Regions from separate parts of the Exiguobacterium sp. LL15 genome, predicted to be linked through region 3. Evidence: riboswitches for the same ligand, from Rfam matches in the RefSeq annotation. Region 3 holds a riboswitch; each other region holds the start of a gene.

Region 1 (7,574 bases), on a different contig from region 3:
AACTGCCTTTCGCACTGCCGTTCGGTCCACCTTCCTCGGCTGGTGTTCCAAGGACAACGACACTCCCGCCGACTTCATCGAGCACTTTACTGAGCGCGATCGCCGCTGCGACGCTCGTCGTGCCGATGATATTATGACCGCACGCGTGACCAATACTCGGCAACGCATCGTATTCAGCAAGAAAGGCAATCGTTGCGCCTGGTCGGTCGCTCGATTTCTTCGCGAAGAACGCGGTATCATGCCCCGCGACGCCGAGTTCTACTGTAAAACCTTCCGCCGTTAGACGCTCCGCATGGAGCCGCGAAGCAAAGAATTCCTCGTTCCCGATTTCCGGCGTTGCATGAATCCGGTGACTTGTCTCAAGATACGATTCCCGTTTTTGTTCGATATCCTGTTCAATCGTCTCTACCCATGTCGTGCGTACTGGTGTCGTCATACTGTCCACTCTCCTTTTGAAATTATTCGCCGATGTCGCTCAGTGGAACGAACGTCGGGATCGTACTGCCTTTGTATTCTTTTTTGATGAAGGCCGCGACATCTTTTTGTTGATACAGCGATGCGATTTTTTTCAGTTCTTTTTTGTTCTTGTCTTCCGTCCGTGTCGCGATGATGTTGATGTATGGTTTTGCTGTCTCGTTCTCATGAACGATCGAGTCCTTGATCGGGTTGAAGCCAGCGTCAACCGCGATGCCATTGTTGATGATAGACGCCGCGACGTCCGGTAAGACGCGTGGCGTTTGTCCGGCGACGATCGGAACGATTTTCAGCTTCTTCGGATTCTCGACGATCTTATCGACCGAACCGTTACCATCGAAGTCGTCCGGTAGCTTGATCAGACCTGCTTCTTGCAGTAACAAGAGGGCGCGTCCCATGTTCGTCGCTTCGTTCGGAACAGCGATTTTTCCGCCAGTTGGAATGTCTTTGACGTCCTTGTATTTATCCGAGTAAATCCCCATCGGTGCGATGACAGTCGTCGCAATCGGCGATAGCTTCAAGTTATGTTCTTTTTTGAAAGCGTTGAAGTAGGAAATCGTCTGGAAGGCATTGGCGTCGATCTCGCCCTCAGCCAGTGCCATGTTCGGCTGGACATAATCGGAGAACTTGACGAGCTCGATTTTGATGCCTTCCTTCTCTGCTTTTTTGGCGACATAATCCCAAACTTGTGTGTCTGAACCGCTGACACCGAGCTTGATCGTCTTTTCGTCTTCTCCTGATGCTGCGCACCCGGCAAATAAAATCGTCGTGAGTGTTGCTCCAATTGCTACTGCTTTTTTCATGGCTGAATCGCTCCCTTGATTAATGTCTTCTGATTTTTCGTGCGACGATGTTGCCTGTCGTCTGTAAGCCTTGGACTAAGATGACGAGAATCCCGACCGTGATGATCATGACTTTCGTATCAAACCGTTGATAGCCGTAAGTAATTGCTAAGTCACCCAAACCGCCACCACCGATGGCGCCTGCCATCGCCGATGCCCCGATCAAGCCGACCGTCGCGATCGTTAAGTTCAGGATGAGTGAACCGAGTGCTTCCGGTAGGAGGAAGCGGAAAATCGTTTGAAACGGTGTCGCGCCCATCGCTTCTGCTGCTTCAAGAACGCCTTTATCGACTTCGAGTAAAGAACTCTCGATCAGACGCGCCATGTACGGTGCAGCGTAAAAGACGAGCGGAACGATTGCGGCTTCTGTTCCGATCGATGTCTGAACGATCAAGCGCGTCAACGGGATGATCGCGACGAGTAAGATGATGAACGGAATCGAGCGGAAAATATTGACGATACTGTTGAAGAACGTGAACAACGGAACATTTTCAAGTAACGCTCCTTTTCGCGTGACGACAAGCAGGATACCGAGTGGTAAGCCGATCAAGGTCGAGAATAAGAGTGAGACGGATACCATCGTCATCGTCTGCAAAAATGCTGTCCAAATATCACTGTAGTTAACTAGCATCAGCGAGCACCTCCTCAACGGTTACCTGTGCCTGATCGATGTAGTGTAAGGCACGTTTCACTTCTGTCGTCTCACCGATCAGTTCAACGAGTAATGTGCCGAACGGCGTCTCCTGCAACTCCGTGATGCTACCGTGCAGGATATTGACATCGACGTCGAAGCGTTTTGCGACTTGCGACAAGAGTGGTTGTCCGGTGTGATGTCCAAGGAAGTGAATCTTATAGATTGGATGCGCATTTCGCGACTCGATCAACTGACGAATCGACGCTGGAATCTCGTCATGCATGACGGACCGTACAAAGTTCCGTGCCGTCTCGGTCTGCGGATTTGAAAAGACATCAAAGACCGTTCCTGACTCGATTAGCTTCCCAGCTTCGATGACGGCTACACGATCGCAAATCTCCCGGATGACGCCCATCTCGTGGGTAATCAAAAGAATCGTGATCCCGTACTCTGCATTGATCCGTTTTAATAACTGAAGAATATGATGTGTCGTCTGGGGATCAAGTGCTGACGTCGCTTCGTCACATAAAAGGACGGAAGGTTGCGTCGCGAGTGCCCGGGCGATACCAACGCGCTGTTTCTGCCCACCCGACAATTGATCTGGATAATGATCCGCCTTGTCCGCGAGATCGACGAATTCGAGCAACTCCGTCACCCGACGGCGAATCTCATCTTTCTTGACGCCTGCGAGAACGAGTGGTTTTGCAACGTTCGTAAAGACCGTGTTCGCATTCAATAGATTGAAGTGCTGAAAGATCATTCCAATCCGTTGTTTTGCTTGGCGTAATTTTTTCGGAGACAGTTGCGTTAAATCTTCCCCATCGACCGTCACCGTTCCTGACGTCGGTCGTTCTAACAGATTGACACAGCGGAGCAGTGAACTTTTCCCGGCACCGCTAAAGCCGATGACACCAAAGATTTCGCCTTTCTCGATTGTCAGGTCGACACCGTCGAGCGCTGCAATCGTCTGATCTTTCGTGACGTACGTTTTTTTGACTTGATGAAATGCAATCATTCCGTTTTCCCCCTTCATTCAACAAAAAAGGTCCCTTCTTGAGAAACAAGAAGAGACCTGGATCCGCACAGTGGCAGAATCCACTCCACTCATCTCTCAGACATCTGTCTGATGGAATTGGCACAGTGCTCATAATGAGTCTGTTGCCGAGGTTTCGTAGGGCCAGTCCCTCCACCTCTCTGGATAAGTATTGCGGTATGAAATTCGTATGTGTGTTGTTGCGTTGTTGCTTATGTCGTAAAACTAATTTTTACATTACGGGTCGAAACTTTAAAAGTCAACCAACTTTGCAAAAATAATCCATTTGGCGCATATCGATGGATTTACAAGTTATGAATTAGCTTAATGAACGGATCACGATTCGTCAAGAAAGATTTGACAAGTCATTTTTGGTCGTGCTACCATCGTTTCAATGATTATTCCGACAATTCCAATATGATATTTATCAAGAGTGAACGAGAGACCTGGCTCTATGACTTCACGGCAACCTGCAATTTGTAAGGTGCTCCGACCAGCAAAGCGCGGCTTTGGATGATACGGTGAAAAACTCGTGGGCGTCCAAGCAGTGACGTCGACGAGTTTTTTTCATGAATGGAGGAAAAATAGTAATGATGAACTATCCTGTATTGACTGGTGCTGAAGCGTTTTATTTTCAAGGTGGATCGATCGGCATTCTAATCTGTCATGGTTTTAACGCCACTCCGCAAAGTGTCCGGGACGTCGGTGAGGCATTCGCTGCTGAAGGTTTTACCGTCTATGCCCCGCGCTTACGTGGACATGGAACGAACGTCCGCGAGTTCGAACAATCGACTGCTCGATGTTGGAAGCAAAGCCTGCAAGACGGCTATGAACGTTTACAAGAAACATGCGATCAAGTCTTCGTCATCGGTCAATCGATGGGTGCGACGCTTGCGCTGTCGCTCGCCGCTGACGGGATTCCGTTTGCCGGCATCATTACGATCAATGCCGCACTCTCCGTTCCATCCTATGAATCACTTTCGTTCGAGGACGGTCCAGAGTATTTACCGGAAGGCGCACCGGACATTAAGCGAGCAGCCTTTGAAATCATCTATGATCTTGTTCCGAGCCGTTGTGCGTTCGAACTTGTTCGCCTAATGGATGAAACAAAAGGACGCCTTGGATCGATCCTTCTACCGACATTGATTCTTTACTCAGCGACCGATCACGTCGTTCCACCTTCGAGCTCGGATTATCTGCACCAGCACATCGGAACAAATGATAAACGAAGCTACTGTTTACTGAACTCGTATCACGTTGCGACACTCGATCATGATCAGGATTTGATTGTTCGTGAGACGATTCGCTTTATCGAACAATCGTGTCAGTTTTCGCAAGAAACAGGCTGAATCAAAAAAACAGCTATTCGTTTCCATATGGAAGCAAATAGCTGCTACATCAAAGGACGACCATCATCGGTACGTCTTTTTTTAATTTTCTTGGTGCTGCACCGATTGGAGCGGCTTCGGTTTTCCAGGTACCTCATGGCAATGACGGCAACGTGGCTCATACGATTCCGACGCTCCGACTAGGATGATCGGATCATCATAGTTGGCTGGTTTCCCATCAATCAAACGTTGTGTCCGGGAAGCCGGATCCCCACACGAAAGACAGATGGCTTGTAGTTTCGTCACGAATTCTGCGCGCGCCAGTAATTCAGGCATTTTCCCAAATGGCTCTGCCCGGAAATCTTGATCAAGGCCTGCACAAATGACGCGTTTTCCGTCTTGTGCGAGTGCTTCGATGACTTGTACGATCTCATCATCAAAGAATTGAACTTCATCGATCCCGACGATTTGTGTTTCTTCTGCTACTGCCGCATAAAGATCACGACTCGTCGCCATCGGAATCGCTACGACAGAGTTGCCAACGTGAGAGACAACATGCTCTTCATGGTACCGGTCGTCGATTGCCGGCTTGAATACTTGCACGGGCAGTTTGCCGTACTGCGCCCGTCTGACACGACGAATCAACTCTTCCGATTTCCCGGAAAACATACTGCCACAAATTACTTCGATCCAGCCGTACTGATTTATTACATGCATCATCGTCCGACACCGTCCTCTAAAAATAGTCACTTTAACGAGTATAGCCCGAAACGGTATCGAGAAAAAGGGTTGACTTCCGGAAATCAAAATTCATTTTTTCTTTCCCTAGAATTTTTGTCCTTTCATTCCAACTGCCCCCTATTTCCTGTACACTGAAGAAGAAGATTCTCACGAAAGAAGGTGTCCCCGATTCATCATCTCTTACATGACATCCTGCACCAATATGGTGCCCTTGGTCTCTCCGTCCTTCTCGCAGGTGGTATCGTGGGATTGCCGGTTCCTGATGAGACCCTGCTCGTTTTGTCCGGATTTTGGATGCATCAAGGCAATCTACCACTCGTCGGTACGATTCTCGCCGCTTACGCCGGCAGTTGCATCGGGATGACGATCAGCTATTTACTCGGATTAAAACTCGGTATGCCACTACTACACCGCGTTGGACCGAAAATGCGTATCTCAGAAAAACATATTCTTTCCGCTGAAGCCGGTTTTCGTCGTTACGGAAAATCGGTCTTGATCATCGGTTACTACATACCTGGTCTCCGCCAACTCTCTGCCTTTTTTGCAGGCGTCTCAAAAATGCCGTTTCGCGTTTTTGCGAGTTATGCGTATACAGGTGCCTTGATTTGGATCAGCGTGTTCTTAGGTGCCGGTTACTTCGTCGGCCGCCATCTCTCGTTCCATAAAGTCATGGACTATGTCTTGGCACATCCGGAAGTCATGCCCTATTTAATCGGGATTGCTGGCGGAATCGCCTTCTCGTTCGTCTTGAAGACGTATCTCACTTATCGTTCACAATTCAGTCTATACAAAAACAGCCTGCTTCCGTAATGGAGGCAGGCTGTTTTTTTAAGAACCAACAAGTAATTACTTGCGGCCGTATTTTTTGTTGAAGCGATCGACACGACCATCTGCCGCGTTGAACTTTTGACGACCTGTGTAGAATGGGTGCGAGTCTGAAGACACATCCACACGGATGAGTGGGTACTCGTTACCATCTTCCCAAGTGATCGTTTCGTTCGAAGAACGAGTAGAACCGCTTAAGAATTTGTACTCAGTCGTTGAATCCATAAATACTACTTTGTTGTAGTTAGGGTGAATTCCTTGTTTCATGGTTGATTTCTCTCCTTCCGCCCTGGTTCATTTGCTGAGCCAGAGTAAGTTACCTTCCTATACTAAACGATTTTTTTATGCGTCGCAATAGTTATTTTTCTGTCGTCGTTTCCTTCTTGACGGTACGTGGTTTAGCTGGCGCGCGTCGGACCGCCTTCTTCTGTTCTTTCTCAAGTACGACGAAAAATTCTTCATTATTTTTCGTATCACGAATCTTACGCAGGAACGTATCGACGAACTCGTTCGACTCATTCATCGTCCGGCGAATCGCCCAAAGCGCATCAAGCTGCTCTTTCGGAAGCAACAGTTCTTCCTTCCGTGTACCGGACTTCCGAATGTCAATCGCTGGGAAGATTCGACGCTCTGACAACTTACGATCGAGATGCAGTTCCATGTTGCCGGTTCCTTTGAATTCCTCATAGATGACGTCATCCATGCGCGATCCTGTCTCGACGAGTGCTGTCGCAAGAATCGTCAAACTACCACCGTGTTCGATGTTTCGCGCTGCACCAAAGAACCGTTTCGGCTTATGGAACGCAGCCGGATCAATTCCGCCCGAGAGCGTCCGACCACTTTGCGGTACCGTTAAGTTATAGGCCCGTGTTAGACGCGTGATCGAATCCATCAAGATGACGACATCCTTCTTGTGTTCGACGAGCCGCATCGCCCGCTCGAGGACCAGTTCAGAAATTCGGACGTGGTTGTCCGGTGTTTCGTCAAACGTCGAGCTGACGACGTCTGCTCCTGGAACCGAACGCTCAATGTCCGTTACTTCCTCAGGTCGCTCATCAATCAAGAGAATGATTAGTTCGACATCCGGATGATTCTCCTGAATCGAGTTTGCGATTTCTTTGAGGAGTGACGTCTTCCCTGCTTTTGGCGGTGCGACGATCAAACCACGTTGACCAAATCCAACCGGTGCGATCATATCCATGACACGAACGGATAGATGGCGTGGTTCTGTCTCAAGTCGCATCAATCGGTCCGGATAAATTGGTGTCAGTGCCGGGAAGAATAAACGGTTACGGGCAGTATCCGGTGCTTCACCGTTAACGGCTTCCACGCTAAGTAACCCTTGGAACCGTTCGTTTTCCTTCGGTGGACGGACTTTACCTGTGACGACATCACCATTACGTAGATTAAAGCGTCGGATTTGAGATGCTGCGATATAAATATCTTCAGAGGATTGGGAATAATTGATAGGACGAAGGAAGCCAAAGCCACCATCGTTTTGCATTTGTGGATTGCCAGGGATGACTTCGAGTACCCCTTCGAGGAAATAAAGACCAGTCGATTCAGCCTGTGCTTTTAAAATCTTGAACATCAACTCGCGTTTACGGGCTTCCCGGTATTGTGGGACATTTTTCGTCTTTGCGATTTCATAAAGTTCTTTTAATGTCAGTTGGCTCAATTGAGCCAGTGTATAGGAA
Region 2 (7,574 bases), on a different contig from region 3:
GCAAATGCCGATGCGTGCGATGCATACACTCGAGCACTTACTTGCTGAAAACATCCGTAACTACTCGGATGATGTCATCGATGTCTCGCCAATGGGATGCCAAACAGGTTTCTACATGGCGATGATGAACTTCGACTCGGTCGAAAAAATGAGCGAACTCGTTGAGAAGACGTTGAAAGACGTCCTCGCAGCAGAAGAGATTCCAGCGCAAAACGAAGTCCAATGTGGATTTGCGAGCGCACATGACCTCAAAGGAGCGAAGCACTATGCCGAGAAAATGCTTGCCGGTCGTGATGAATGGGACATCGTCTTCGGATGATCGCGAACAACGTCCGCGACCTCGTCGGAAACACACCACTCTACGAGATCACTTCATTCGATTTGCCTGCTGGTACGCGCATTTTGGCGAAGCTCGAATGGATGAACCCTGGGGGCAGCGTCAAAGACCGCCTTGGCATTCAACTCGTTGATGCAGCAATCGAAAACGGACATGTGACACCAGGCGGTACGATCATCGAGCCGACAGCCGGGAATACCGGCATCGGCTTGGCGCTCGCCGCTAAAAAATACGATCTCCAAGTCATCTGTGTCGTTCCGGAAAAATTCAGTCAGGAAAAGCAGACGTTGATGCGGGCACTCGGCGCAACCGTCGTCAACACACCGACTGAACTCGATATGCAAGGGGCTATCGACCGGGCAAAAGAACTCGGTCAGGAAATTCCGAACAGCTACGTTCCGTTACAATTCGAAAACGAAGAGAACCCAGTCACGTATCAGCGGACACTCGGTCCTGAGCTGATTGCGGACTTGCCGCACATCGACTGGTTCGTTGCCGGTTGTGGTTCAGGTGGTACGTTCGCCGGAACAGCGGACTTCTTAAAACAACGTCTCGGTACAAAAGCAGCAATCGTCGAACCGGAAGGCTCCGTCTTAAATGGTGGTCCAGCCGGTCCGCATAAGACAGAAGGTATCGGTACAGCGAAATGGCCAAGCCTCGTTCCGCGTGAACTCGTTGATGAGATTCATACGATTTCTGACCGCGATGCATTTGACGCGGTTCATACACTCGCTGCTCGCGAAGGATTACTCGTTGGTAGTTCAGCAGGTGCAGCGCTCGTTGCTGCGCTTGATATCGCAAAGCGTCACCCCGGCAGTACGATCGTCACCGTCTTCGCAGACAGTGCCGAACGCTATTTAAGCCAACAAATCTTTGAAAAGGTGGACGAAACTCATGCGTAAGAAGACAGCATTGATTCATGGAGGAACAGGTGTCGATCGGGCAACAGGAGCCGTCACACCTCCAATCTATCAAACAAGCACATACAAGCAGGATAAAATCGGTCAACTTAAGGACGGATACGAATACTCACGGACAGCGAACCCGACACGGACGAGCATCGAACGATTGATTGCGGATCTTGAAGGCGGCGCACGTGGTTTTGCGTTCGGTTCTGGGATGGCAGCGATCCATGCCGTCTTCCACTTGCTTGAGTCTGGCGACCACATCGTCATGACGGATGACGTCTACGGTGGTACGTTCCGCTTGATGCAACGCGTCTTACCGAAGTTCAACATCCAAGTGACATTCGTCGATACGACGGACCTTGCGGCAACGGAAGCAGCGATCCAAGACAACACGAAAATCGTCTACGTCGAAACACCGACGAACCCGTTGTTGAAAGTAACGGACATTGAAGCAATCGCAACGATCGCCAAACGTCACGATCTTAAACTTGTCGTCGACAACACGTTCGCGACACCTTATCATCAACAACCACTCGCACTTGGTGCAGACATCGTCTTGCACAGTGCGACGAAATACATCGGCGGACATTCGGACGTCGTCGCTGGACTTGTCGTCGTCAAAGATGATGCGCTCGGCGAAGAGCTGCACTTCATCCAAAACTCGACAGGCGGCGTGCTTGGACCGCAAGACAGCTTCTTGCTCGTCCGTGGTCTTCGTACACTCGGTATCCGAATGGATGCGATCGAAGAGACAGCACATGATCTCGTTGCGTTCCTACAAGCGCAAGACATCGTCTCGAACATCTTCTACCCAGGACTTGCATCGCATCCTGGTCACGACATCCAAGCGAAACAAGCGACTGGATTTGGTGGGATGATCAGCTTTGATGTCGGTTCAGCAGCGAACGCAGAAAAACTCGTCGAGGCGACACACTTCTTCACACTCGCTGAGAGTCTTGGTGCCGTCGAGAGTCTGATTTCGGTGCCGGCACGGATGACGCACGCGTCGATCCCAGCAGAACGTCGGGCAGAACTCGGCATCACGGACGGTCTCGTTCGGATTTCAGTTGGACTTGAGGATGCGGAAGATTTGAAAGAAGACTTAACACGTGCTTTCACGTTCCTCGAAAAAGTTTCTGAAAAAACTGTTTGACAACAAAAATAACCCCTGCTAATATTCAGAATATATTCTACAAACTTAATACCGAAACTCTTATCGAGAGTGGTGGAGGGACTGGCCCGATGAAACCCGGCAACCGCGGATCTAATCCGAAGTGGTGCTAATTCCAGCAGACAAAAGTCTGGGAGATGAGAGCAAATGGTTTTGTGTACTGAAAAGTGCGCGCGTTTGCTCTAAAACGCGCGCACTTTTTTTATTTTAGGAGGGACAGTTGTGATTCGTTTACAAGACGTAGGAAAGATTTATCGCTCAAAGCGCGGAGCGGTCGAAGCCGTTGCGAATGTCGATCTGACAATCGAGCGCGGTGAAATTTTTGGAATAATCGGTTATTCCGGAGCAGGGAAATCCACCCTGATCCGATTACTGAATATGCTCGAAGCACCAACGAGTGGTTCGATCCAAATCGATGGTGTTGAAATGACATCACTAAAACCTAAGGAATTACGAGGCGTCCGCAAGAATGTCTCGATGGTCTTCCAACACTTCAACTTACTATGGTCACGGACGGTTGAAGAGAACATCATGTTCCCACTCGAGCTCGGTGGCTTCCCGAAAGCACACCGCAAGGAACGGGTCGCGGAACTGATCCAACTCGTTGGTTTGGACGGACGCGAAAAAGCTTATCCGTCACAATTATCCGGTGGTCAAAAACAACGTGTCGGTATCGCTCGGGCACTGGCATCGAACCCAGACGTTCTCTTATGTGACGAGGCAACAAGTGCACTCGATCCGAAGACGACGGACTCAATCCTTGAGTTACTCGTCGACATCAATGAAAAACTGAAACTGACGATCGTCTTGATCACACACGAGATGCACGTCATTCAAAAAATCTGTCACCGGGTCGCCGTCATGGAAGCCGGTAAAATCGTCGAGCAAGGACCGGTCGCAGAAGTCTTCCGTCATCCGAAGCAAGCGATGACGAAGGAATTCGTCAAACAATTGACGTCGCCGTCGGAGAACGAGTTAACGTTCGCGAAACTACGCGAACGGTACCCAACCGGAAAAATCGTTCAGTTGACGTTTGTCGGATCGACAGCAGAAAGCCCGATCCTCGCGGAAGTCATGAAGGATTCGCCGGTCCTGTTCAATATCATCGGCGGAAACGTCGGTCAATCACAGGAAGGGGCACTCGGTACACTGTTCATTCAGTTGATCGGGGAAACAGAAGCAACACAAGCGGTCATCACGAAGCTTCAAGCCAGTGATGTTGAAGTGGAGGTGGATCACCGATGATTTCATTCTTTGACAATCTAGATTGGGACATGGTGTGGGAAGCTACAGGCAGTACCGTCTATATGACGGCAATCGCTGGTGTCTCGACATTCGTCCTCGGTTTGATCATTGGTTTACTATTGTATGCGACAAACGAAGAGTTATTGTTCAAGAATCGGGCGTTCTATTCAGTGTTGAGCTTGGTCGTCAACGTCTTCCGTTCGATTCCGTTCATCATCTTACTGATCTTATTGATTCCATTTACGACAGCAATCGTCGGTTCGTTCCTCGGACCAACGGCAGCATTACCGGCACTGATTTTCGGTGCTGCACCATTTTACGGTCGGATGGTTGAACTCGCGTTACGCGAAGTCGATAAAGGTGTCATCGAGGCAGCCGAATCGATGGGCGCGACGAAGTTCCAGATCATCTATAAAGTCTTAATCCCGGAAGCATTGCCTGCCATCGTTTCGGGAATCACGGTTACGCTCGTTTCACTTGTCGGTTATACGGCAATGGCCGGAGTAGTCGGCGGAGGTGGACTTGGGGACATGGCCTTCATCGAAGGATTCCAGCGTTCTCAAAACGATGTCATCGTCATTGCAACACTCTTAATCTTAGCGATCGTCTTCGTCATCCAAATCATTGGTGACTTGCTGATCCGCGCAATCGATAAACGTTAATTCGAAACTTAATCATATTGGAGGAATCATTCATGAAAACTTGGAAAAAATTCGTAGGTACTGCTGCTGTATCCGTCTTAGCTATTAGCCTTGCTGCATGTGGCGAAAAATCATCAGGATCAGGTAGCGACGACAAAACACTCGTCGTTGGTGCTTCGAACGTACCGCACGCTGAGATTCTTGAGCACGTCAAAAAAGAATACGAAGCAAAAGGTTACAAGCTTGAAATCAAGAAGTTCCAAGATTACGTACTTCCGAACAAAGCGCTCGCTTCAAAAGAAATCGATGCGAACTACTTCCAGCACGTACCGTATCTTGAGCAACAAGAGAAAGAAAACAAATCATATAAGTTCGCGAACGCAGGTGGCGTCCACGTTGAACCACTCGGTATCTACTCGAAGAAATACAAGTCACTCGATAAGTTACCAAACGGTGCAACGATCTTAACGAGCTCAAACGTCGCGGAACGCGGTCGTGTCTTGACGTTCCTTCAAAACGAAGGATTGATCAAACTCAAAGACGGTAAAACGACAGATGCACAACTCGGTGATATCGCGGAGAACCCGAAGAAACTTAAGTTCAAGACGAACATCGAAGCATCACTTCTTCCGCAAGCTTACAAAAACAATGAAGGCGACGCCGTCCTCATCAACACGAACTATGCGATCGATAACGGTCTGAACCCATTGAAAGATGCAATTGCATCAGAAGATGAGTCTTCACCATACGTCAACATCATCGTTACACGTGATGGCGATGAGAAAGACAAGCGTGTCACAGCACTTCTTGACGTTCTGCACGAAAAGAAAAACCAAGATTGGATCCTCGACAAGTACAAAGGTGCTGTCGTTCCAGTCAGCAAATAAGTTCACCGAAGCCGGCATCCTTCCTATATAATGGAAGGATGCTTTTCATTTGTCTGAAACAGGGGTTAGGGGGAATCATATGCAACGCATACGTCAACTGCATCCGTTGACACTCGGGGTCTTGTTCGGGACGTTTTTCTCGCGTCTCGGAACGTTCATCACGATGCCGTTCTTCGCCATCTACATGACGACTGTTCTAAAGTTTGATCCGGTCGATGTTGGCTGGGTGCTCAGTATTTCGGCGATCGCCAGTCTCGTCATGAGTTTCATCGGCGGTACCTTGTCGGACCGTTATGGACGTCGGGCGATGATGCTTGCCGGAACGATTGGGTTCGCGGTCGTCTTCATTGCGCTAGCACAAGTCGAGACGTTCTGGGCGTTCTTTACGCTTAGTGCCTTGAACGGTGTCTGTCGCTCGATTTTTGAACCATCCGCCCGTGCCTTGATCAGTGATACGACGGACGAAGCGAACCGATTGTTCGTCTTCAATATCCGTTACGCGATGATCAACATCGCAGCAGCGATCGGACCGGGAATCGCTTTACTGCTGAGTGCGGGAAACACGTCCGCGACGTTTTACATCACGGCGTTCGTCTATATCGTGTACGGGGTGATGATTGGTATCTTATTCAAACGTCATCCAATCACCGAGACGCATGGTGGGAAAAAGGTGTCATTCGGAGCAACGGTTCGTCTGTTGCGGACGGATATCGCTTTTACGCTGGCACTCGCTGGCATCATCTTCGGGGTTTTCGGCTACAGTCAGTTCAACTCGACCTTGCCACAGTTCTTGACGGAAACGTCACTGCTTGAAGGCGGGAAGACACTCTATGCGATTTTGATCACGATCAATGCGATCACCGTCTTGATTGTGCAGTATCCGATCATGAAGTTTGGTGTCAAGACGTCACCGCTTGTCTCGATCACGACCGGGATTGCGACTGTTGCGATCGGATTGTTCATCATGGGAAATGCGAACGCGATCTGGTTGATGATCGTCGCGATGTTCATCTTCACGTGCGGAGAAGTCATGATGTTCACGATGACCGACATCTTGACCGATCGGTTCGCCAAACCAGAATTACGGGGCAGTTATTTCGGGGCGATGGGCTTGACGTCGATCGGACAATCAATCGGTCCGATCGCCGGAGGACATTTGTTAAGTTTATATGGAGCGGACCGTCCGTTACCGATTTTCGGGATATTAGCGGGCTTGACATTATTCGGAATACCACTGCTCTTACTGTCACAACGGATTCATCGGGCTTCGACGATCGAGGAACTCGAGGAACCGGTGAAACTTTCGAATGATTCTCAACAAAACGCATGATTTTGAGAAAAATCAACGAGCGATGACGCTTGAATAATACGCGATGTTTCTTTAAGATTAGAATGATACTAAATTAGTAACGCTCGTGTTCTGAATCGTCAGTCACGAAATGAATAGATGGAGGGATTCTAACATGAAGGCTTCACACTTGAAGATTGAAGATCTACACGTCGCGATCGACGGCAAGGAAATCTTGAAAGGCGTCAACTTGGAAATCAAAGGCGGGGAAATCCACGCGGTCATGGGACCAAACGGGACAGGTAAATCAACACTCGCATCAGCATTGATGGGTCACCCATCGTACGAAGTGACATCTGGTTCAGTCACACTCGACGGCGAAGACGTCCTCGACATGGAAGTCGATGAGCGCGCACAAGCGGGTATGTTCCTCGCAATGCAGTACCCAAGCGAAATCAGTGGTGTCACGAACTCAGACTTCCTTCGTTCAGCGATCAACTCGCGTCGTGAAGAAGGCGATGAAATCTCACTCATGAAGTTCATCCGTGAGCTTGATTCACAAATGGGTCTTCTCGAGATGCCTTCAGAAATGGCACACCGTTACCTCAACGAAGGTTTCTCAGGTGGAGAAAAGAAACGTAACGAAATTCTTCAGATGATGATGCTTAAACCAGCGATCGCGATTCTTGATGAAATCGATTCAGGTCTTGATATCGATGCATTGAAAGTCGTCGCAAAAGGTGTCAACGAAATGCGTTCACCTGAATTCGGCTGCTTGATCATCACGCACTACCAACGTCTCTTGAACTATATCGAGCCAGACTTCATCCACATCATGATGGGCGGAAAAATCGTCATGTCTGGTGGTAAAGAACTCGCACACCGTCTCGAAGCAGAAGGTTATGACTGGGTTAAAAAAGAACTCGGCATCGAAGACGTCGAAATCGAAACAAAAGCGTAAGACGAGGGAGGAAGCATGATGACTGTAGAACTGAATCTTGCAGTAAATCGCGAGGCAGTGGCAGAACGTGCGACTCGCTTAGGGGAACCATCTTGGATGGTCGCAAAGCGTCAAGACGCGCTTGATCTTGCCCCAA
Region 3 (7,574 bases):
TGCTTGGGTAGAAGTTGTTTTGCAGCATCGTCGAAATGATCGGCATGCAGATGCGTGACGAAGATCGCGTCAGGATCGAGCAGTGTCTTGACATCGACCGGTAAGTCGACGAGTGGATTGGCGACGGCATTTGGTGTTTGACCGAAGGGAGGCAAGCTGCCTTTTTCGCCGAGGAACGGATCAATTAGTAAGACTTGATTGGCATACGTGACAACGAGTGTTGCATTACGAATTTGTTGAATATCCATTAGGTTCATCCTCTCTCAATGACTCGGATTGACTATTCCCTGTCTGGCATTCAATGAATCCTATCGCAAGCGTTTCTCCATCGCCATGACGTCGACATATTCACCGTTCAACTGTCCTTGCTCCTTAAACGTTCCGACGATCCGGAACCCGGAGCGGATATAGAGTTTTTGTCCGATTTTATTGAATGGGAAGGTGAAGAGGATGAGTTTATGCATCTGATGGTTACGGGCGTGTTGCTCAGCCGTTTCAAGCAAACGTGTGCCAATCCCTTGTCCACGATGAGTCCGGGTGATATAAACCGAAATCTCACCGACGGATGCGTAGACAGGACGCGGATTATACGGATCGAGAGAAATGAAGCCGAGGACACCTGTGTCATCTTCAGCGACATAACCGGCATATCGATCGGTGCGTTCCGCATACCACTGGGTCATGAAGGATAAGTCCTTTTGGTCGGTCTCAAGCGTTGCGATCCGATCTTCGATGCCTTCGTTATAGATGGCGAGAATCGCTGGTAAGTCGTGTTCCGTTACGGGACGAATATGCATGACGCTCACTTCCTCATCGCTTTTCCTTCATTATATCGGTTACGTATCAATGTAGTGATATGTTTGTGCGATAAGAAAAAGCGGCGATTCCCTTCCTAATAGAAGAAAGTCGCCGCTTTTATCGTTCTTAAGAGACCGTTGACGTCTCGTTTTCATAAATCGGAACCCAGCCGTCTGTCGTGACGAAGATTCGGACGGCGACGACTTTACGATCGTCTTGAAGCGTAAAGTAGTGGCGTGTGTTAACAGGAACGGAAATCAAATCACCAGGATTGAGTTCGATGTTATAGTAGCCTACCTCTTCGTCTTTGATCGCGAAGACGCCATGACCACTGACGATGAAACGAACTTCATCATCCGTATGGTGATGTTCTTTCTGGAAGTTGACGAGCAACTCATCAAGGTTCGGTGTCGTATCCGAAAGTGAGATGATATCAGCTGTCTGATACCCACGACGTTCTGATACGTCTTTGATTTCGGGAGCGAACGTATCGAGAATCGTTTGTTTGTCTGCATCCGTCAGTGTGAAGTTCTCAACGAGAGGCGCTGGAAGTTTCGAAACGTCCCATTGTTCGTAAAGAACGCCGCGTGACGCAAGGAAGTCAGCGACTTCCGTTTGATCCGTATACCGTGTGTTTGTTTCTTGGAATAAGACTGTTGCCATGAGATGATTCCTCCTTTTAATGAATGGATTGACGGCATGATTGCAACGTCAACGTGTAATTGAATAAAAACTCGAAGGCTTCGAGGTGTTTCTTTGCTTCAAAGGCGGTCGGTGCCCAGACCGTGATTCCGTGATTGCGGATCAGGACGGCACCACTGTCTGCTGTGACATGAGGTGCAAAAGCAGCGGCAAGCGTCGGAATGTCCGCATGATTCGGAATGATCGGTACCGTGACCGTCGCATCCTCTTCCCAGTGTCCAAGTGCCTTGATGATTTCTTGACCGGAAAAGGTGATGCTGCCTTGATCGCCATAGAGTTCCGAAATCACATTGTTCGCAATCGTATGGACATGCAGGGAACAACCGGCGTCCGTTCGATTGAACACTTCGACATGGAGCAATGTCTCAGCAGAAGGACGCCCGGATTGCTCACCGATCAATTGACCGGTCGCATCGACATGAACGAAGTCGTCAGGAGTCGTCTGCCGTTTATCTTTTCCGCTTGCCGTCACAAGGAATTCAACCGGGACACCGGATGTCCGAATGGCGAGATTGCCACTCGTACCAGGGAACCAATCGCGAGCCGCAAGCTCTTGTTTGATGGCGCGTAGCTCTTCATAGCGTCGCATGAATGTCATGTTGTCACCTCCGCTCGTGTTAAATCATGAACGATATCATGGAACGTCTCAAACGGTGTATAGGCGATATCGTTCTCTTCACACAACGTGATCAGATAATCACGGGCATAGACACGATCCGCTTGTTTTGAGAGTTCGAAGTCCGTCACCGAGTCGCCGATGACGATGATGACGTCACCGTCTTTACGTAGTGTCCGGGCAACGGACGTTTTACAACAGCCGCACCCGTTCGTACAATGGGCATCACAGGCGTTTGGCCAATCGATATGGACGAATGGACCACTGAAATCAGCGACGTTACAGTAAATCTGTTCTTGTTCAAGGAAGGGCGCTAAGATTGGTTCGACGAAAAAGTCCATTCCGCCGCTGACGATCGAAAAATCGATGCCTTGACGACGACTGTACTGCAGTAACTCCGAAAATCCGTCGCGAATAACCGCGCGCTCCAACAAAAAGTCAAGATAGGCTGCTTTCCCGTCAGACGGCAGAAGTGCGAACATTTGCCCGACACCACTCTGAATCGATAGCGTCCGGTCGAGTACGCCGTGTTTTAACGGTTCGAAGTCACTCGCTGGCGCAAATGCCTGCATGAGTGCGATGATATTATCTTGCGTCGTCACTGTCCCGTCGAAGTCACAGAGAATCCGTACGGTCATGACTTGATCCCCCAAGCGTCGAGGGCGATCCGTAATTCTTCATGACGCGATGCTGCCGCCGATAGGGATTCATTTGCGAGTGCCGCATCGAGTGCCTGACGGAAAGCAATGACACCAGCCGCAGCACCTTGCGGATGACCATGTACGCCGCCACCGGCGTTGATGACGGAATCGATCCCGAAGTCCCGTACGAGTTGAGCGACGAGTCCAGGATGAATACCGGCTGAAGGAACCGGGAAGATCGATTTCGTCTGACCGAGACGGGTCGCTTCGACCGCGATGCCACGAGCGACATCCTTTGGTAAAGCGACATTGCCGTAAGGAGACGGGAATAGCGTCAAGTCTGCTCCAGCAGCACGCGGTAATGTGCCGAGTAAGACAGGGGCTGCGACTCCGTGATTCGGGCTAGCGATCAACGCACCGCTATATGCCGGATGATTGAAGATCGGAACGTTGATTTCCGGATCACTTGCCAGTTCGCGTAAGACGTCGAGTCCGTATGTGAAGGTATTCAGCAAGAAAGCAGTCGCTCCAGCGTCAATCAATCGCTTGGCTTGATCCTTGAGCGTAAAGACGGGACCGCTGAGTGTGATCGCATATAACGCACGTTTACCAGTCCGGTGGAAGTGAGCATCGATGACCTCACGTCCAATTCGTGCCCGGTCAATCGTCGGTGTCAACGGATTGTCGTATAGGATCTCATCGTCTTTGACGAGATCAATCCCACCAGCGAGTTGTCCTTCGAGTTGATCACGAAGGAACGATAAATCGCGTCCGATGACTCCTTTGAAGATGCTCATTAACAATGGGCGATCTTCGACACCGATCAAGGAACGGACCCCTTCGATCCCGAATTTCGCACCTGGAAAGTCCGACGTAAATGTATCGGGTAGTAGCAATTCCGTTAATTTGATTTCACCGTCGAGTGAGAGTTTCCCGAAGACGGTCGTCAGAATCGCAGAAAAGTCGCGCGACACGTTATGTTCCGGATAACGAATCGTGATATATCCTTTGCCATCGCGCTCTTCGGTATGTACGACTTCCCCTTTGAACGAGGCGAGTTGTTGTTGTTCGAGATGATTCAGTTCTGTCCAAGAACCGACTGTCAGACCAAGCGCGAGTTGTTCAGCGCGTTGCTCGAGTCGATCACGGGCAGTCAATTGATAAGTAGCAGTGATATAAGCCATGTCTTTCCTCCTTCAACAAAAAAATGGTCTCTCGTCAGCGACAAGAGACCATGAATGATTCGAACGTGGACTCTTATCTGTCAGCTTAGTAGCTGCAAGAATTAGCACCGTGCCAAAAGGTCGGTTGCTGCGACATCGTAGGGCTTGTCCCTCCGTCTGCTCTTGATAAGAATTGGATGAAATTGTGAAATCTAATTGCAATTTTTACATGAGAATCGTGACTTGTCAAACTATTTTTAGAAAATTTATTTTTTTGGAAATACTCTTTCTATAGATGACTTAAAAATGATGTCCGTTTCTGCTTGATTTCGATTTGACAGCGAGGAAGTCGATTGCGTAAGATTCAAATCAATATCACACACGACAACTACATACGACTCTTATCGCGAGTTGGCAGAGGGAATTGGCCCGATGACGCCGCAGCAACCGACCACTGGGCACGGTGCTACATCCAACAGACGTTTCGTCTGAGAGATAAGAGGACGCAGTGACTTTCCTGCGCCTCTTTTCGATGACGAAAAGAGGCGCTTTTTCGTGTATCACATAGGGGGAAACTGATATGACATACAAAGCATTCACAGAACAGGACGCGATTGATCGTGTTCGAACATTAGGACTGATTGGCGACGGAGCCGTCGAAGCAGAAGAGATTGGCGATGGGAATCTTAACCTCGTTTTCCGAATTCGAGAAGGTGAACATCGATTGATTCTAAAACAAGCACTCCCGTACGCAAAAATCGTCGGTGAGAGCTGGCCGTTATCACTCGAACGGGCGTGGATCGAGCAATCCGCACTCCGTGAATTTGCACGGCATGCCGTGCCGTTCGTACCGCGTGTCTTTCATGCCAGTCACGAAGAGGCGTATACGGTCATGGAAGATCTTTCACATCTGACGATCGTTCGAAGCGGTTTACTCGCAGGTGAACAGTATCCGTTGCTTGCGGAACATATTGGTTCTTATCTCGCTCGGACGTTATTCCATACATCGGACTTTGCGCTTGGTCCGGTTGAAAAGAAACGTGTCGCCCGAACGTACTACAATCCAGACTTGTGCGACATCACGGAAAAATTAATCTTCACGGATCCGTTCCATGATGCGGAGACGAACGAGATTGAAGCCGGACTCGAAGAAGAAGTGGCACGTCTATGGGCAGACGATGAGTTGAAACGCGAAGTCGCAAAACTCGAAGCGCTCTTCATCACGAAAGGAGATGCATTGCTGCACGGCGATCTACATACAGGAAGCATCTTCGCCTCAGCGACGGAAACGAAAGTCATCGATCCAGAATTCGCCTTTTATGGTCCATTTGGATTCGATGTCGGACAGTTCATCGCCCACTTATTCTTCGCGGCATATCCGGATTACCCTACACGACGTGACGCCCGAATCAAGGATATCGATACGTTCTGGCTGACGTTCGCTTCGACGTTCCGTGCATTATGGGAACGGGAAGCCGTCGAACCGTTCCAGGCATCAGGACTCGTCGATGATGTACTGAGCACGATCTTGCAGGATGCCCTTGGCTTTGCCGGTTGCGAATTGATTCGGCGGACGATTGGTCTTGCACCGGTCGCTGATTTAGAATCAATCGATTCAACGACGGAACGCTTAGAGCGGAAACGTCACGCTCTTCGTCTAGGAGCGGCGTTAATCAAACGCCGTACAGAATGCCGGACATTCGATGATTTACGAAACTTTGACGTAACGGAGGAACTCAGCCGATGACTACATTCGTTCAAAGTATCCGTTACGAAGATCGTGTCTTGACGATTCTCGATCAGACACGTCTACCGCAAGAAGAGCACTATGAAGTCATTACGGATCTCGCGCAAGCGGTTGAGGCGATTAAACAACTACGTGTCCGGGGCGCGCCTGCGATCAGTTTATTTGGGGGATTCGTGCTCGTTCAAGAAGCATACCGGTTTGAAGCGGCGCTTCCGGTCTACAAGCAAGCCTTGCTTGAGACATCGGCGATGTTACTCGCGACACGACCGACGGCCGTCAACTTGCGAAATGTCCTCGATCAATTGAATCCAATCATTCAAGACGGGACGTCGGTAGAAGAGATTCGCGAACGGTTGGAAAAACGGACGGTCGCCTTATACGACCAGGATGCGCAGACGTCACGTCAAATCGGGATTCATGCACTGGAATTGTTCCAGTCAGGCGACCGGATCCTAACGATTTGTAATGCTGGATCGATTGCGACCGCTGCTTATGGAACGGCACTTGCGCCGTTCTACATCGCAAAAGAACGCGGCATCGAATTATCCGTTTTTGCGAGTGAGACGCGACCGTTACTGCAGGGAGCACGATTGACGACATGGGAACTGCAACGTGCCGGCATCGATGTCACGTTAATTACGGACAACATGGTCGCCCATACGCTGAAAGAAAAACAGATCGATGCGATCATCGTCGGTGCCGACCGCATTACACGAAACGGAGATACCGCGAATAAGATCGGGACGTTCCAATTAGCATTGCTCGCGCAAGCTTTTGGTATTCCGTTTTACGTCGCAGCACCCCTCTCGACGTTCGACTTCTCGCTCGTTTCCGGAGACGCGATCGAAATCGAAGAACGTGATCCGCAAGAAGTGACGACTGTCCAAGGTGTCGCGACAGCACCGGAAGGCGTCGCTGTCTTCAATCCGGCGTTTGATGTCACACCACACACATTCATCACGGGCATCATCACCGAACTTGGTGTCATCACGCAACCGAATGAAGAAACGATTGAACAATTAACAGGGCTTCAACCCCTCGGATAAGGAGATATGTCATGAAAAAACTAGCTTACGCCGTCCTAGCACCGGCACTGTTACTAGCGGCTTGTGCGAATGGAGAAGCCACGACGACGAAGGTCGTTAAGGATGTACCAAAAGGGGTTCAATCAGACGTCAAGATCGCCGTGATCCGCAACCTAGCATCGGACGACCATACGAAACAATTCCTTGATGGCGCACGAAGTGAAGGCGAAGCGCTTGGTTTTAAAGTCAGCACGTTCATTTCGGAAGGTAACGACGTCAAGTTCAAGGAGCTTGTCGCGCAAGCGATTCAGCAAGATTATGATGGGCTCATCATCTCGCATGGTAAGGAAGACTACGCCTATGACATGATTAAACCAGCGGTCGACAAAGGGCTGAAGGTCGTGACGTTCGATACGGTCACGAAGAAAAAAGGAACGACGTTAAAAGGTGTGACGGAAACGTTCCAAAACGATCATCAACTCGCGAAGCTATCGCTCGATGAAGTGACGAAGGTGACGGACAAAAAGCCGGTCCGTGTCATCAAACTCTGGTTCGGACCAGGTTTTGCTCCACTCGATCGTCGTCAGGAAATCTACAAGACGTACGAAGCAGACGGTAAGATCAAAACGCTTGAGACGGTTGGACCGACAAACTTCCAAGATGTCCAAGGGGATATCGCAACGAAGATGAATGCGATTCTCGCGAAATATCCGAAAGGAAGCATTGATGCGGTTTGGGGTGCATGGGACGAAGTTGCAAAAGGGGCTTACAAATCGCTCAAGGATAATAAACGTCAAGAAATCCCGCTGATCTCGATCGATGTCTCGAATCAGGATATCAACCTGATGCGTGAAAAAGGCAGTAACTGGGTCTCGACGAGTG
Region 4 (7,574 bases), on a different contig from region 3:
TCCGCCAGACTTCTCCCTCTAATTCCCGCTCATAGATATAGAGATACGGATCATGAAGCGCTAAGTCTCGGTATGTACCGTAGACCATAATCGGATGATCCTTTCGCATCTGAATCAGCGACTTGTAAAAAGCAAGCACGGACGATGGATCTGCTTCTGCTTGCGCGACATTGATGTCCGTATAATTCGGATTGACCGCTAACCATGGTTTACCACTCGTAAAGCCAGCTGCATGTGTATCGTCCCACTGCATCGGTGTACGGGAATTATCGCGCGCAAGTAACTGCATCGATGAGAGCACGACCTCTGGGTCCTCTCCGCCAGCGACGCGCTCCGCGTATCGATTTCGAAAGGCGACGTCCTGATAAAGCGACGGATCCGAGAAGCGAATCCCCGTCATCCCGATCTCTTCTCCTTGATACACGTATGGAATGCCCGGTAACGTATGCAACATCAAACCGAGTAGTTTCGCACTCTCAACCCGGTATCGTTCACTGCCGAAGCGCGTCACTTGTCGTGTATGATCATGGTTGTTGAGGAACTGTGAATTGACACCTAATGGGTATAAGACGTCGTACCAGCGTTTTTGAATCTCCTTGAATCGTAAGAGATCCATCGCTTCCATGTCGTCCGCGATTTCGAAGTGAAACAGTGTCCGGAGTTCTTTTCGTTCGTCACTGACATATAACAGTCCATCTTCTGGACCGACGAACGGAATCTCACCAACTGTAAACAAGTCTTTACCAGCGAGAACATTCGCATGCATCTCCTGCAAGAAGTCATGCACACCTGGCTGATTCCCAAGGTACGAGAGATCAAACGGATTGGCGACATCCTCGAACGACCGTTTTTTGATCAAGTTGATGACATCCATCCGGAAGCCGTCGATCCCTTGAGCAATCCACCAGTTCATCATATCGTAGATTGCTTGCCTCACAGCTGGGTGCTCCCAGTTCAAGTCCGGTTGTTCTTTGGCGAAGGAATGAAAATAATACTGCCCGCGCTCTTCACTCCACGTCCACGGACTTGGCGCAAAGTACGAGCGCCAGTTGTTCGGAGGCGTCTCTTTCGTGCCGTCTTTCCAGATGTACCAGTCATCCTTATCGTTGATCCGCTCACATGACTGACGGAACCAGGCATGCTGGTCACTCGTATGGTTCACGACTAAATCGAGAATGATCTTTAATCCACGGGCATGAGCAGCCGTGATCAACTCCTGGAGATCTCCCATCGTTCCCGCTTTTTTCATGATCTCGTAATAATCGGCAATATCATAGCCGTTATCGACGTCCGGGGAACGATAACATGGATTCAGCCACACGACATCGACACCAAGTGAAGCGATGTAATCAAGCTTCTCGATGACACCTCTTAAATCACCGATCCCATCCCCGTTCGAATCTTTAAAGCTACGCCAGTAGACTTGATAGACGACTGCCTCTTTCCAGTTAGCTCGCTTCATCTTCCCACTCCTCTCCCTACTCTTTATTCCCGCTCCACTTATCTGTACCTGTTTATCCGACAATTTTTTTAAATTTCGAAAAAGTTCTTTTCTTTTGACTGAATATTCGTTATCCTTGACGACAATACCACGAAGGAGGCATTCATCCATGAAACATTTCGCTCCATCCATCGCCATTGATCGGCTTCCTGCTCCCGTCTTCGCTGAACTTGCGAACCGAATCGGTGCTGTAAAAGCTGCCGGACATGATGTCATCACACTCGGTCAAGGAACACCCGACCAAACGACGCCTGTACATATTCTCGATGCCTTAAAACAAGCCATCGACGAGCCAACGAACCTTCAATATCCACCATTTCGTGGACATGATTTTCTAAAACAAGCTGTCGCAAACTTTTACGCGACTGAATTCGGTGTCACGATCGATCCGGCAACGGAAGTCGCGATTCTCCTCGGCAGTAAAGCCGGAATCGTCGCCTTACCGCAGACGATCGTCAACCCTGGAGAAGGTGTCATCGTCCCGGATCCAGGATACCCGGATTACCTGTCTGGTGCAGCACTTGCTGGCGCTTACCCGATTACGCTTCCGTTGCTCGAGAAAAATGATTTCTTGCCGGATTATGACTTACTTGATACGACGGACGTTGAGCGTGCCCGGATGTTGTTCCTCAACTATCCGAGTAATCCGACGGGTGCGACCGCGACGGCAGAAGCCTTCGAACAGACAGTCGCTTTCGCCGATGCCCATGATATCTGTGTCGTTCATGACTTAGCATACGGCGGTATCAGTTTCGATGGTCCGACGCGAAGTTTCTTGCAGACGGAAGGTGCAAAAGACGTCGGGATCGAATTGTTCTCACTCTCGAAACGCTTCAACATGTCCGGCTTCCGGATTGCCTTTGCCATCGGAAATCCGTCCGTCATCTCAAGCATCGAAACGTACCAAGAACATCTCTACGTCAGTGCCTTCACACCGATTCAGCATGCGGCGACCGTCGCCCTCACGAGTGACCAGACGTGCGTCCGTGAGTTAAGTCGCTTGTATGAAACACGACGCGATGCGTTGTTCGCAAAACTCGATGCGATCGGTTGGAGTGGACCACGACCGGGCGGTTCCTTCTTCGTCTGGCTTCCTGTTCCGGAAGGTTATACGTCCCAAAGCTTCACCGATCATCTACTTGACGAAGCACATGTCGCTGTGACCCCTGGATCCTTCTTCGGCGAATACGGTGAAGGCTACGTCCGGATCAGCTTGATTGCTGACGTTGAACGTCTAGAAGAAGCCGTCGATCGAATCGGAACGCTCAACCTGTTCCGGACACCTGTTGCGGAATAATTCTGAAAAAACATTTGACAGATGGGAATCATTTCCGTTAAAGTAAGTCCCAACAGCATAACTACTTATCGAGAGCGACCGAGGGATTAGGCCCAACGACGTCCGGCAACCACCTGTAAGGAACGGTGCCACATCCTACAGAATGATTTTCATTCTGAGAGATAAGTTACGAAATCTTACACTTTCGTCGCTTTTTTCTGGTTGCTCCGCTACTAGGAAAAAGCGACTTTTTTTGTATGAGGAGATGAGCGGATGATTGAATTCAAACATATTACAAAACGGTTCGTTCGAGATCGGACCCCGATTTTTGCATTACGGGATGTCGATTTGACGATTCAAAAAGGAGAAATCTTCGGAATCATTGGCGAGTCTGGTGCCGGTAAAAGTACGTTGCTTCGCCTAATCAACGGGCTCGAGCATCCGACACAAGGAACCGTCAAGGTCGACGGTGTCTCGCTCGGCGGGATGTCAAAAACAGATTTGCGTCAACTTCGCTTGCGGACAGGAATGATCTTTCAGCATTTCCAATTGATCCAGTCGCGCAACGTCGCGGATAACATCGCTTTTGCGCTCAAGGCCGCTGGCGTCAAACGAGCAGATTTCCCGGAGCGGATTCGCGAACTCGTCTCGCTCGTCGGACTTGAAGGATTTGAGACGAACTTCCCGAGTCAATTAAGCGGTGGGCAGAAACAGCGCGTCGGGATTGCCCGGGCACTCGCAAACAATCCGACCGTCTTGTTATGTGATGAAGCGACATCCGCTCTTGACCCCGTTACGACACTACAGATCCTTGAACTGCTGAAGGATTTGAATGAACGACTCGGGTTGACGATCGTCCTCATCACGCATGAGATTGATGTCGTCAAACAGATTTGCCATCGTGTCGCGGTCATGTCGCAAGGTGAAGTCGTTGAAGTCGCCTCAACCTATGACTTGTTCAGTCAAGCTAAGCATCCGGTGACGCAACATTACGTCGATACGGCACTACAAATCGAATTGCCGGAACGCATCTTACAGGCAACCCCAGGCAAGATCATCCGCTTGCAGTTCACGGGCGAGAAGACCGGTGAGAGTACGTTATCAGAAGCGATCCGCCGTTACGATATCTCAGTCAGTATCTTGCACGGCAAGGTCGACTATATTCAAGACGTCGCCTTCGGTGTCCTCATTGTCAGCTTGACGGGATCATCCGATCAAATCGCTCCTGCCCTCGACTGGCTCGCGACGGAACTTCATGCACTCGAGGTGATTCAGGATGTGGCTTGATCGTATTCAAACGATGTTACCTGAACTCTTGAAGGCACTCGGCGAGACAGCATGGATGGTCGGAATTTCACTTGCTTTCGCATTGGTCGTCGGGATTCCGCTCGGAATTCTCTTGTTCGTCACCGACCGCGGATTATTTTTTCAAAACCTTGCCGTCCGCCGTGTTCTTGACTTCGTCGTCAACATCGTCCGGTCGCTACCGTTCATCATCTTGCTGGTTGCCCTCATTCCGTTGACGAAGTTCTTACTCGACAATACAATCGGTCCGACGGCAGCGTCCGTCAGCCTTAGTGTCGCAGCGATTCCGTTTCTCGCACGCCTTGTCGAAACATCACTCCGCGAGATTCCGCCTGGTTTGATTGAAGCAGCAGAAGCATGTGGGGCGAAACCCTTGCGGATCATCGTCAGTGTCCTCTTACCGGAAGCACTCCCTGGCATCATTCAGGGCATCACATTAACGACGATCAGCTTGATCGGCTTCTCAGCGATGGCTGGTATCGTCGGCGGCGGTGGTGTTGGTGACCTCGCGATCCGTTTCGGTTACTATCGCTACGATAATCTCATCATGATCGTGACGATCGTCGTGCTCATCGTCATCGTTCAAAGTATTCAAGCACTTGGCAATCAACTGGCGCGAAAAACAGATAAACGCTAATCATACATGCAAAGGGAGAGTGCAATCATGAAAAAACGATATGCCTTTTTAGCAACAGCCTTACTCGGTGCAGGAGTCCTCGCAGGATGTGGAGACAGCAGCGCTGATGAAAAAGACAAGACGATCAAGATCGGGGCGACGAGCGGTCCGTATAGCGACATGGTCAAACAAGCGATCCAGCCACAACTCGAAAAGAAAGGCTACAAAGTCGAAATCGTCGAGTTCAGCGATTACATTCAACCGAACATCGCCCTCGGTAGCGGCAATATCGACGCCAACTTGTTCCAACACTCGATCTATCTCAAGACGTTTTCTAAAGAAAAGAATCTCGACTTAAAAGGACTGATCACGGTTCCGACAGCACCGATGGGACTATACAGTAAAACAGCGAAGACACTTGACGACGTCAAGACAGGTGCTGAAGTCGCGACGCCGAATGATCCGACGAACCAAGCACGGGCACTGAACTTGCTTGCGGAACAAGGGTGGATTGAACTCAAGCCGGATGCTGATCCTCTGACCGTTTCAGAAAAAGATATCGTCAAGAATCCGAAGAAACTCGTCATCAAACCACTCGAAGCGGCTCAACTGCCACGCGCTGTCGAAAGTGTCGATATCTCAGCCGTTCCAGGGAACTTCGCACTTGCTGCGAAATTCGACTTACTTGATGCGTTAGCACTTGAGACGATGGACGAACAATACCGGAACCTCGTCGCTGTCCAAACGAAAGATGCGGACAAACAAGTCGCAAAAGACTTAAAAGCAGCCGTCGAATCGGACGCCTTCAATGAAGTTATCGAAAAATCATTCAAAGGCTTCAGCAAGCCTGAATGGGCAAACTGATACAAAAAATGACCGGAATTCAAGGAGAGATCATCTCTTTGAATTCCGGTCGTTTGGTGTTAGAACCGATACCACATCAGTTCTTCATCATGATAGGTATCATCGATTTTCAGCGCCCGTGGTTCAATCGCGTATGATTCAAAACCAAGCGACCGGTACAACGCTTTAGCAGCTTCGTTCGTCCGGACGACGGAGAGATGGACTTGCTCAATTACAGGATGCTGCTTTAATGTACGTAATGCCTCTTTTACAAGGTGTCGTCCGACCTGTTGTTTTCGGGCGCGTGGCGTGACGTACATCGCAAATACATTCGCTCGATGTCGCATCTTGAACGGCTCGGAGCAGACGATAGTGACGACACCGACGAGTTCATTTTCATGAAACGCACCAAACGTCATCGACTGTTCGCTTTCAAGACGAGTTGCGTACCGTTCGACGGATCGATCTTTTTCTGATTCATAATCAGAGCCAAATGCCTCAGGATGGTTTCGTAAGGCTTCTAATCGCAACGCTTTATAGAGTACTGCATCTTCTGGATTCAATCGACGGATTTCCAACATCCCTACCTCCTGCCTTTAGTGTAAAACACATCGCTTCATGAAAAAGAGGACGACATCGTGAAATATCGTCCTCCATTTTTCTATTTTAAGGTGTTCGGAAATTAATCGTGAAGTATGGCGCGTTACTCCGGAAAGCCACACCGATGTCAGCTTGTTTGTACTCTTTTTTCAAAATATTTTCTCGGTGCCCTTTTGAATTCATTAAGCCCCAATGTGATGCAAAGACATTCGGATAGCCCATTGATAGATTTTCACCAGCATAGCTGAACCTGATTCCTTCACGCTTCATCCGGTCGAACGGATCACGCCCTTGCGGATCCGTATGTGCGAAGAAATTATTCTTCGCCATATTTTCGCTATGACCGCGTGTCACTGGCTTCAGTGCCGTGTACGGAGCCAACGGATTTAACTTGTAGTCAGCCCGTTCCCAGTTCATCAATCGTAGCATCAGCTTCTCATCCGTCGTTCGTAACGCATTCGAAGCCGTACCATAGAAACCCTTTTTCTTCGCTTCGACGTCTTTCGGAATCGACAGTGTCGCTTTCACCTTATTCCCATCATGTTGGTCGAAGAAATAGGTGACGTAATTCCCCTTCTTCTCATAGACGGCTGCATGATCCAGGTTCAACATGTAGTTCGTGTTGCCTTTACGGTAGGACTTCACTGCGGTCCATCCTTTTTTCTTCAGCGATGATTCCGTATCCTTGTTCAAGACTGCCCCTTGCGTTGTTATACCATTTTTAAATCGGTACTTCCCGTATTCCTTACCGTCCTTCGTCAACGATACGAATTCTTCGCTGGACGTCCGCCTGACTTCCCAGTCGTAACCTGGATATTCACTGCTATATCGATCAATCAGCTTGCCGCCACTTTTCGGATAATCGGCTTCTGCCTGTTCCATTGGAATGTTCTCGTAGCCGAAAAAAGCTACTGCTGCTACTCCGACGATCAACCATTTTTTCATATCTTCGTTTCGCCTCCTTTAATCATTACCTTTATTTTAAAAGAAAATGATTCTTTCGAACAGTCATTGGCTCTTAATTGTCTAAATCACATTTTCCGTTCACAAATTAGACACGTTTTATGAGAACGTTCTCATGTTATTAAAATGCTTTCGTTAAGAGGATTCTTAAAAGTATTTAGTACATATACTAAACCATCTTTCCCTTTTCTTAAAATGTGTGAACATTCTTTTATTTCATCATTCGAGATTTTTGATTGCTCTCGGAATTCTTACTCGGTATCATTAGAATTCGTAAGCCAAACTTTCAATGCTTTTCCAAATAACATAATGAAATGAAGGAGTTGACCTATGGTTTTACTGTATTTCATTTATGAGTCCATCGCCTTTTTACCGATTCAGCAATATTTATTTTCTGGATGGATGATTCTCGTCGTGTTGACGGTTTCATTCAGTTTAGCGAATGCACACGAAGATGTACGATTGAATCA

Evidence for each region. Region 3 has a riboswitch for S-adenosylmethionine ahead of mtnK (S-methyl-5-thioribose kinase). Riboswitches for the same ligand answer to the same signal wherever they lie in the genome.
Region 1: another riboswitch for S-adenosylmethionine. It lies ahead of NOM72_RS00380 (alpha/beta hydrolase); the one in region 3 lies ahead of mtnK (S-methyl-5-thioribose kinase).
Region 2: another riboswitch for S-adenosylmethionine. It lies ahead of NOM72_RS02215 (methionine ABC transporter ATP-binding protein); the one in region 3 lies ahead of mtnK (S-methyl-5-thioribose kinase).
Region 4: another riboswitch for S-adenosylmethionine. It lies ahead of NOM72_RS01190 (methionine ABC transporter ATP-binding protein); the one in region 3 lies ahead of mtnK (S-methyl-5-thioribose kinase).

Annotation. Positions count from the first base shown of each region.
Region 1 is NZ_JANFNX010000001.1:62,939-70,512, reverse strand. It holds gene NOM72_RS00400 (M20 family metallopeptidase) at 1-436, opposite strand, end outside; gene NOM72_RS00395 (MetQ/NlpA family ABC transporter substrate-binding protein) at 459-1,277, opposite strand; gene NOM72_RS00390 (methionine ABC transporter permease) at 1,297-1,947, opposite strand; gene NOM72_RS00385 (methionine ABC transporter ATP-binding protein) at 1,937-2,965, opposite strand; SAM riboswitch class I at 3,052-3,155, opposite strand; SAM riboswitch class I at 3,405-3,506, shown strand; gene NOM72_RS00380 (alpha/beta hydrolase) at 3,574-4,332, shown strand; gene NOM72_RS00375 (thymidine kinase) at 4,414-5,028, opposite strand; gene NOM72_RS00370 (DedA family protein) at 5,212-5,862, shown strand; gene NOM72_RS00365 (type B 50S ribosomal protein L31) at 5,899-6,144, opposite strand; gene rho (transcription termination factor Rho) at 6,236-7,574, opposite strand, start outside.
Region 2 is NZ_JANFNX010000001.1:457,138-464,711, forward strand. It holds gene NOM72_RS02200 (S-ribosylhomocysteine lyase) at 1-319, shown strand, start outside; gene NOM72_RS02205 (PLP-dependent cysteine synthase family protein) at 316-1,239, shown strand; gene NOM72_RS02210 (bifunctional cystathionine gamma-lyase/homocysteine desulfhydrase) at 1,232-2,398, shown strand; SAM riboswitch class I at 2,456-2,560, shown strand; gene NOM72_RS02215 (methionine ABC transporter ATP-binding protein) at 2,639-3,661, shown strand; gene NOM72_RS02220 (methionine ABC transporter permease) at 3,658-4,323, shown strand; gene NOM72_RS02225 (MetQ/NlpA family ABC transporter substrate-binding protein) at 4,356-5,189, shown strand; gene NOM72_RS02230 (MDR family MFS transporter) at 5,269-6,519, shown strand; gene sufC (Fe-S cluster assembly ATPase SufC) at 6,653-7,438, shown strand; gene sufD (Fe-S cluster assembly protein SufD) at 7,457-7,574, shown strand, end outside.
Region 3 is NZ_JANFNX010000002.1:298,225-305,798, forward strand. It holds gene NOM72_RS12880 (MBL fold metallo-hydrolase) at 1-248, opposite strand, end outside; gene NOM72_RS12885 (arsinothricin resistance N-acetyltransferase ArsN1 family A) at 309-797, opposite strand; gene NOM72_RS12890 (1,2-dihydroxy-3-keto-5-methylthiopentene dioxygenase) at 925-1,461, opposite strand; gene NOM72_RS12895 (methylthioribulose 1-phosphate dehydratase) at 1,478-2,098, opposite strand; gene NOM72_RS12900 (2-hydroxy-3-keto-5-methylthiopentenyl-1-phosphate phosphatase) at 2,095-2,754, opposite strand; gene NOM72_RS12905 (2,3-diketo-5-methylthiopentyl-1-phosphate enolase) at 2,751-3,941, opposite strand; SAM riboswitch class I at 4,012-4,113, opposite strand; SAM riboswitch class I at 4,319-4,422, shown strand; gene mtnK (S-methyl-5-thioribose kinase) at 4,501-5,667, shown strand; gene mtnA (S-methyl-5-thioribose-1-phosphate isomerase) at 5,664-6,713, shown strand; gene NOM72_RS12920 (sugar ABC transporter substrate-binding protein) at 6,725-7,574, shown strand, end outside.
Region 4 is NZ_JANFNX010000001.1:253,078-260,651, reverse strand. It holds gene NOM72_RS01200 (alpha-glucosidase) at 1-1,462, opposite strand, end outside; gene NOM72_RS01195 (aminotransferase class I/II-fold pyridoxal phosphate-dependent enzyme) at 1,611-2,798, shown strand; SAM riboswitch class I at 2,861-2,966, shown strand; gene NOM72_RS01190 (methionine ABC transporter ATP-binding protein) at 3,051-4,064, shown strand; gene NOM72_RS01185 (methionine ABC transporter permease) at 4,054-4,719, shown strand; gene NOM72_RS01180 (MetQ/NlpA family ABC transporter substrate-binding protein) at 4,747-5,562, shown strand; gene NOM72_RS01175 (GNAT family N-acetyltransferase) at 5,622-6,122, opposite strand; gene NOM72_RS01170 (CAP domain-containing protein) at 6,208-7,086, opposite strand; gene NOM72_RS01165 (hypothetical protein) at 7,435-7,574, shown strand, end outside.